One region of the Mesorhizobium sp. M1182 genome, then DNA from elsewhere that is predicted to be linked to it. Evidence: riboswitches for the same ligand, from Rfam matches in the RefSeq annotation. Region 1 holds a riboswitch; the other holds the start of a gene.

What was found. A riboswitch is a leader RNA that binds a small molecule or an ion and turns the genes downstream of it on or off. The one in region 1 is predicted to bind cobalamin.
Region 2: it holds a riboswitch for cobalamin, as region 1 does, so the genes downstream of both, metE (5-methyltetrahydropteroyltriglutamate--homocysteine S-methyltransferase) here and NKH33_RS10990 (DUF1636 family protein) in region 1, are expected to answer to the same signal.

The regions. Positions count from the first base shown of each region.
Region 1 is NZ_JAMYMD010000007.1:35,285-39,057, forward strand. Features, by position in the region: gene NKH33_RS10985 (winged helix-turn-helix domain-containing protein) at 317-1,516, shown strand; cobalamin riboswitch at 1,546-1,749, shown strand; gene NKH33_RS10990 (DUF1636 family protein) at 1,788-2,222, shown strand; gene cobW (cobalamin biosynthesis protein CobW) at 2,219-3,259, shown strand; gene NKH33_RS11000 (cobaltochelatase subunit CobN) at 3,278-3,773, shown strand, end outside.
Region 2 is NZ_JAMYMD010000024.1:52,054-55,826, reverse strand. Features, by position in the region: gene metE (5-methyltetrahydropteroyltriglutamate--homocysteine S-methyltransferase) at 1-1,889, opposite strand, end outside; cobalamin riboswitch at 1,985-2,185, opposite strand; gene NKH33_RS23645 (hypothetical protein) at 2,741-2,995, shown strand; gene NKH33_RS23640 (helix-turn-helix transcriptional regulator) at 3,313-3,773, opposite strand, start outside.

The DNA of each region.
Region 1 (3,773 bases):
GCCAATCCACTCTGATTACAGCACCGGACCCACTTGCGGAAGCGTGACAGTTTAACCACTGAACCGTTTTAAGGGGGCTCTATGCTGCAACGCGGCGAGGGTTAGCGCAGCGCTTTCGGCGAAGCAAGTCAAACCTTGTTCAAATCGCGGTGCTGGACGGCATATCCGGGAAAACTGGTCCGATCCGCTCCTGTTTGATTTCCTTCACTTTTTACTCCACTTTTCTCTCCTGACATGGATGCCGCCAAAACCCTGCTAGCATGGCACGGAATCGCAGGTCATTTTCTCTGTCTAAAATCCTCCGGATGCCGCCTTCATGAAGGAAAAAATCTCGCTTGCCACGGCCCGCCGCATCGCGCTCGCGGCACAGGGATTCAATGACCCGCGACCCACCGGCACGCCTGACCGCCGGCATCTGGCCCGCGTGCTTGCCCGTACCGGCCTGCTGCAGATCGATTCCGTCAGCGCCGTGGTGCGCGCCCACTATATGCCGCTCTATTCGCGGCTTGGCCCCTACAAGCTGGCGCTGCTCGACGACGCCGCCGTAACGCGCAAGCGCATGGTCTTCGAATATTGGGCGCACGAAGCCTCCTTCTTGCCGGTCGAGACCTATCCGTTGATGCGCTGGCGCATGCAGCGGGCCGAGTGCGGCGACGAAATGTACAGCGGATTGGCCAAATGGGGCCGCGAGCACGCCGCCTATATCGAAGACATCTATCGCGAGGTCGCCGAACGAGGCCCGATCGCGGCGTCGGCTTTCGAAGGGCAGAAGGGTTCGGGCGGCTGGTGGGGCTGGAGCCATGCCAAGCACGCCTTCGAATGGCTGTTCTGGGCCGGCCGCATCACCACGGCGCATCGCCGCGGCTTCGAACGGTTCTACGATCTGCCGGAGCGCGTGCTGCCGCCAACAATACTGAGTCTGCCAACGCCCTCCACCGAAGACGCTCACCGCGAATTGCTGCGCATCTCGGCCCGCGCCCACGGCATCGCCACGGCAGGAGACCTGCGCGACTATTTCCGCCTCTCGCCCGCCGACATCAAGGGCCGCATCGAGGAGTTGGTCGAGGCCGGCGACCTGTTGCCGGTGAGCGTCGAAGGCTGGAACAAAACAGCCTATCTCCACAAGGACGCCCGTTTGCCGCGCAAGATCGAGGCGCGCGCCTTGCTCGCGCCGTTCGATCCTGTCGTCTTCGAGCGGTCGCGCACCGAGCGGTTGTTCGATTTCCACTACCGCATCGAGATCTACACGCCGGCCGAAAAGCGCCGGTATGGCTATTATGTGCTGCCATTCCTGCTCGGCGACAGCATCGTCGGGCGCGTTGACCTCAGGGCCGACCGCCCGGCCGGCGTACTGCGCGTTCATGCCGCCTATGCGGAGCCCGGCGCCTCGCTGCAAACCGCAGCCGAGCTTTTCGAAGAATTGAAGCAGATGCAGGGCTGGCTCGGCCTGGAACGCATCGAGGTGACCGCTGCCGGCGACCTCGGCCGGCCGCTCGCGGATATCGCCGCGCCATAGACGTGCGTTGACACGACTGCCCCCACAAGCCTAAATCCGTTCCAGACGGTCCCCTGCCCGCAACGGCAAGGGCCAAGAGGGAATGCGGTGCGAAATCTCGATTTCAAATCCGCGGCTGTCCCCGCAACTGTAAGCGACGAGCCAAGGCCGAAAACCACTGGGATGTTCCCGGGAAGGCGGCACCCAGGCGATGACCCGCGAGCCAGGAGACCTGCCGTCTAGGACATAAGAATCCGATCGCCTGGCGGGTTTTCCGGGCAAGGAGCCTGATTTGGAACGCGACAGCAGTTTTCCGGCTGAGACAGCGGATTTATTGTCCGGCCTTGGTGATTCCCCGGCCGGCGTTACCGTCATCGTCTGCTCGTCATGCCGTGACGAGACCGGTTCGGACGCTCATCCGCGCGCCGGCGAACTGCTCGCAGAGGACACGCGCCGCGCCGCTTCCAGCGAAAACATCAAAATCCGCACCGTCGAATGCCTCGGCAATTGCAAGCGCCGGCTCAGCGCGGCCATGCTGCGCGACGGCTGCTGGAGTTACGTCTTCGGTGATCTGACCACGACCAGCGGCGCCGATCTCGTCACCGGGGCAAAGCTGTTTGCCACCTCGACGGATGGGCTCATTCCTTGGCGCGGCCGTCCCGATTGCCTGAAGCGCGGCCTTGTTGCCCGCATCCCTCCCCTCGACCTTTTGAAGGACCTGACATGACCGCTGCCTCCCTTTCACGCGTTTCCTGCACCGTGGTCACCGGCTTTCTCGGCGCCGGCAAGACGACGTTGATCCGCCATTTGCTCGAAAACGCCAAAGGCAAGCGCCTGGCCATCATCGTCAACGAGTTCGGCGACATCGGCATCGACGGCGAGATTCTGAAGGGCTGCGCCATCGACACCTGCCCCGAGGAAAACATCGTCGAGCTGGCCAATGGTTGCATCTGCTGCACCGTCGCCGATGATTTCGTACCGGCGCTGGACCAGATCCTGTCGCTGACGCCGAGGGTCGACCACATCCTGATCGAGACATCCGGCCTCGCTTTGCCCAAGCCGCTGGTCCAGGCCTTCCAGTGGCCGTCGGTGAAAAGCCGCGTGACGGTGGACGGCGTCATTGCCGTGGTCGACGGACCGGCGCTGGCTGATGGCCGCGTAGCCAACGACATGGACGCCCTGCAGGCCCAGCGCGCGCAGGACGAGACGCTCGACCATGACGATCCGGTCGAGGAAGTGTTCGAAGACCAGCTCGCCTGCGCCGACCTGATCATCCTGTCGAAGAGCGACCTGATGGACGCAGCCGGCTCGGCCCGTGCCAATGCCGTCATCGGCAAGCACGTTGCGCGGGCGGTGAAGATCGTACCGACTTCGCAAGGCAAGGTCGACCCGTCGGTGCTGCTCGGCCTCGGCCTCGCCGTCGAGGACGACATCGAGAACCGCAAGACCCACCACGACGACGAGCTCGACCACGAACATGACGATTTTGACTCGTTCGTCATCGACATCGCGTCTGTGTCCAACCCGGACGAGCTCGCACAACGGGTCGCCACGGCGGCGGAGGAAGAAAACGTGTTGCGCGTCAAGGGTTTCGTCGAAGTCGGCGGCAAGCCGATGCGGCTCCTGCTGCAGGCCGTCGGTCCGCGCGTCAACCACTATTACGACCGCGCCTGGACCGCTGAAGACGACCGCCGCTCGCGCCTGGTCGTCATCGGCCTGAAAGGGCTGAACCGCCCGGCCATCGAGCGTATCCTCGCCGGCTGACCCCAGGTACGAGCCGCGATGCACATCCTCACCACCACATCCGCCTCGCTCGACGATCTCGCCGAGCCTGTCGATCTCAGGCAAACGCCTGCGGATGTCGTGGCGCTGTCCTTCACCGACAGCGACCTGGCCGGGCTGGCGGCGGCGTGGAGGGCAGATGCGCACCGCCTGCCGTCGATGCGGCTCGCCGCCTTGCGCGACCTGCGCCATCCGATGTCCGTCGACCTGTGGATCGACAGCGTCGCCCGCCACGCCAAGGTCATTCTGGTCCGCATCCTCGGCGGCTATGACTGGTGGCGCTATGGCTGCGACCAGCTCGCCGCTATCGCGCGAAATCGCGGTATCAAGCTGGCGCTGCTGCCGGGCGAGAGCCACGACGAGGATTTGCGGCTGATCGAAGGCTCGACGCTGCCGCGCGAGGAGTTGGACGGCCTGCTTGGCTATTTCCGCGAGGGCGGACCGGCAAATATGACGGCGCTGGTGCAGAGGCTGGCAAGTCTCGCTGGATCGGGTG
Region 2 (3,773 bases), on a different contig from region 1:
AACGCGGCCTCATCGATCTGGATCATCCTTGCGCCGGACCATTCGAGATCCGTCACTTCGTCGCGGATGGCGAGCGCGATCTGGCGGCATGCTTCGGAGCGGGGTACGTCGTCGCGAACAAATGACCAGTTGAGAATGGTCACTGGGCCTGTGAGCATTCCCTTCACAGGGTTTTCCGTAAGCGACTGGGCGAACTGCCACCAGCGCAGCGTCATCGGATTGGGCCTCGATACGTCGCCGAAGATGATGGGGGGGCGCACGTAACGCGACCCATAGCTCTGCACCCAGGCATGCTGGGTGAAGGCGAAGCCGGACAGCTGCTCGCCGAAATGCTGTACCATGTCGTTTCGTTCGAACTCACCGTGCACCAGCACGTCCAGCCCGATCTCTTCCTGCCAGCGAATTGCAGCCTCGATCTCCTTCTTCAGGAAGGTCTCGTAGTCGACATAGCTCAGCTGGCCCTTCGCATGAGCGGCCCGCGCCCTGCGTACCTGCGGCGTCTGCGGGAAGGACCCGATGGTCGTCGTCGGGAACGGCGGCAGCCCGAGCGTGCCGGCCTGGACTCTGGAGCGCTCGGCAAAAGCGCTCTCTCGTCGCTTCATGCTGTCGTCAATGCTGGCGATCCGCCCCTCAACCAGCGGGTCATGGATCTTCGTGGATGTCACGCGAGTGGCGGCAGCCTCGGCAGACGCTTTCAACGCGCCTGCCACCGCATCCCTGCCTTGGGACAGGGCCCGGGCAAGCAACACCAACTCGTCGGTCTTCTGGGCCGCGAAGGCGAGCCACGACCTGATGTCCGCGTCGAGTTCCGTCTCCATGCGGAGGTCGATCGGCACATGCAGCATCGAGCAAGAAGGCGCGATCTCGACGCGGTCCAAGGGCCAGCCGGCGACGATCGGTTTGATGCGGTCGAGAATGGCGGGCAGGTTCGCACGCCAGACGTTGCGGCCATCGATCAAGCCAAGCGAGAGCACCAGATCCTTCGGTGCGAGCCGACCCACCGTTTCCAGCTGCTCGGGAGCGCGCACGAGATCAATATGCAGCCCGGCCAGGGGCAGAGAAACCGCGGTTTCGAGATTGTCTCCCAGCGGCCCGAAATAGGTAGCCAGCATGATCTTCAGCTCGGGCGCGGCTTTCGACAGCTGGCCATAGGCGAATTCGAACGCAGCTCGTTCGTTCGGGTTCAGATCGAGGACAAGCGCTGGCTCATCGATCTGCACCCAATCGGCGCCCGACAGCTTCAAGCTCCGCAGGAGTTGCTCGTAGACGGGCAGAAGCCGTGGTAGGAGCGCGATGGGATCGAAGCCTTCGGCAGGCGATTTAGCCAGCTTGAGGAAGGTGACCGGTCCAAGGATGACTGGGCGTGTGTGAATGCCGAGGGCTTTAGCCTCGAGGAAGTAATCAACCGGCTTCGTCGACGAAAGAGCGAACGTCTGATCATCGTCTAGTTCCGGCACAATGTAGTGATAGTTGGTGTCAAACCACTTGGTCATTTCCATCGCGGCTACGCCAGGCCGATGAGCCGCATGCTGGTGACCACCGTGCCCACAATCCTCCGTCTGACCTTGGTTGCCGCGCGCCATAGCGAAGTAGATGTCGAGTGGGACCTCGCCGCCATTCCAGCCGTAACGGGACGGAAGGGCGCCGACCATGGCTGCGGTGTCGAGCACATGGTCGTAAAGCGAGAAGTCGTTCGACGGGATTTTCGACACGCCGCGATCGCGTTGCTCCTCCCAGCTAGCGGCACGGAGCGCCTTCGCCGTCGTGAGAAGGTCGGCAGCGGACGATTTTCCGGACCAGTAGCTTTCAAGCGCGAATTTCAGTTCTCGCCGACGACCGAAGCGGGGCACGCCGAGCGTTGCTACAGGAATTTGCTGAGAGACAGTCATGCCAGACCCCGATGGTTGGGGCGTCGGTGACAAGGAAGGCGCTAGCAGGCCGGCACGAACGCCAGGCTGCAGCGGCCACCGAGACACCCCGCCCGTGGACGTAATTCGCCGTGGCAGGTCTCCTGGCTCGCGGGGTCATAGCCTCTACCCGTCTTCCCAAGGCTATTCGCCTCAGTGACATGAGTGGGGTTGGCTCGCCGCTAACAGTTGCGGGGGCAGCGCCGGCATCGCACCGGCTTCCCTCTTAGCTCCGCTGCGGCAGCGCCGTACGGAGAACCACGACGCGGGAGACAATTACAGCAGTTCGCTTCTTTGTCAACGCCGCATAAAGAAATGTTTATGTCGTTATGTGAAATTTCCGTTGGCATGTTCCAAAGGTCGCCTCGAAAGCGAAAACTGTGGAAGCCTTGAGCGGCCGGTAAATCAAAGCAATGACGCACGGCGCCCTTGTCCAGGAGGATAGGAGTTCGTCGGCTGCCGGCAGCAAACATACCGGCAAGCGCCGTGGTGCTGCTTAGCGCATCATGCGAACCACCTCGGCGTCGAACTTCGGCTCCGAGGTTTCGACCGCTTCGTTGGTGATCTGCTCGCGACCATATTCGGCTCAATGGCGAGGCTGTTGCCCATGTGGAAGCTGTTGGCCGTGATGCCCTCGGTGATATGACACAACGATTTCGGGGGGAGCACACCGAGGCCAGGCGCAGCGGCGTGTTGCGAAGTGATCGAGGCCAATGTCTCGAACTGCTTGTTCGCAGCCCACCGGCTCAAGGTAACCCGGCTCAAACCACCGGGCCAGCTCAAGTCCTGTCCAAATGAGGCCTGAGCGGCAAATCGTCGTGCACGCGCACGGTTTGGCGTTCGATCTTGTGATGCGTCTTGGGCGGACAATCGCCACGGTGCAGCGCGCAGAAGCGGTCCCCAATTGGGAAGCCGAGGGCGGTGAGGGCAAGCCAGCGCCACAGGCGGAAGGGGACTTGGACCTGTTTGCCCTGCTGGACCACAAGTTCGCGACACAGGGCCTCAAGGAGAAGACCAAGAGCGATTATGCGCGGGACCTCGCCAAATTCATCAAAAGCAGCGGGCAGTCAAAGTTCGGCGCCGATTAACATGGAGATAGCCATCGCGGCGGACCGCCCAGGCGGACCGCAAGCCGGAATACAACCGGGTGCAGGCGGCCAAGCTCGTCCACAAGATGGCGTCGGGCACACACCGGCGATGGGAGAGCGGACCGCGGAGTGCAGGAACTTCACGCCTATCCACGCTCCCGTGGACGTGTCCTGCGGCACATCGGCAGCGATATTGAGGAGGCAGTTGAGCTTCTGGTCGAGCACTCTTACCTGCCACTACCTACGCTTAACGTCATCTCGTACTGAAAACGCACCACGCAAGGTCGAGATGTAACATGCGCCCTTCGTGGATGGTTCTAAGCTTCCTCGGGCGCGGTCAATCTGTGATAACGGTCGCTTGGAACCTCCATCACCGCGACGCGATCAAGGTTGGCGTATCGCGCTCGGTAGTAACCTTCTTCCTCCACTTCGGCGAAACTACACTGGGGAACGTGAAAGGTCGCAGCTTCCAATCCGAAGAAAGTCGTAGCGGTTTCTTCATCCAAGAAGTTCCACTCATCTTCTCCGTCGTCATATGTGACGCGAACATAGGAGGCCATGCGCACGGCTTCCTGATCACCCATCTCTGCGATGATGGCATCGCATTCTTTCTTCAGCTTTCCTGAAACCTCACCCTTATCCCAGTCATCCAAAGCCCGATAGATTTCTGGATGATAATACTCTGGCATCTCCTCTACATCGTCACCGATAAGCTCAATGGTGCGGACATATTGCGGATTTATCAAGAGTATTTTGTTGTCAAGGCTCCAACAATACA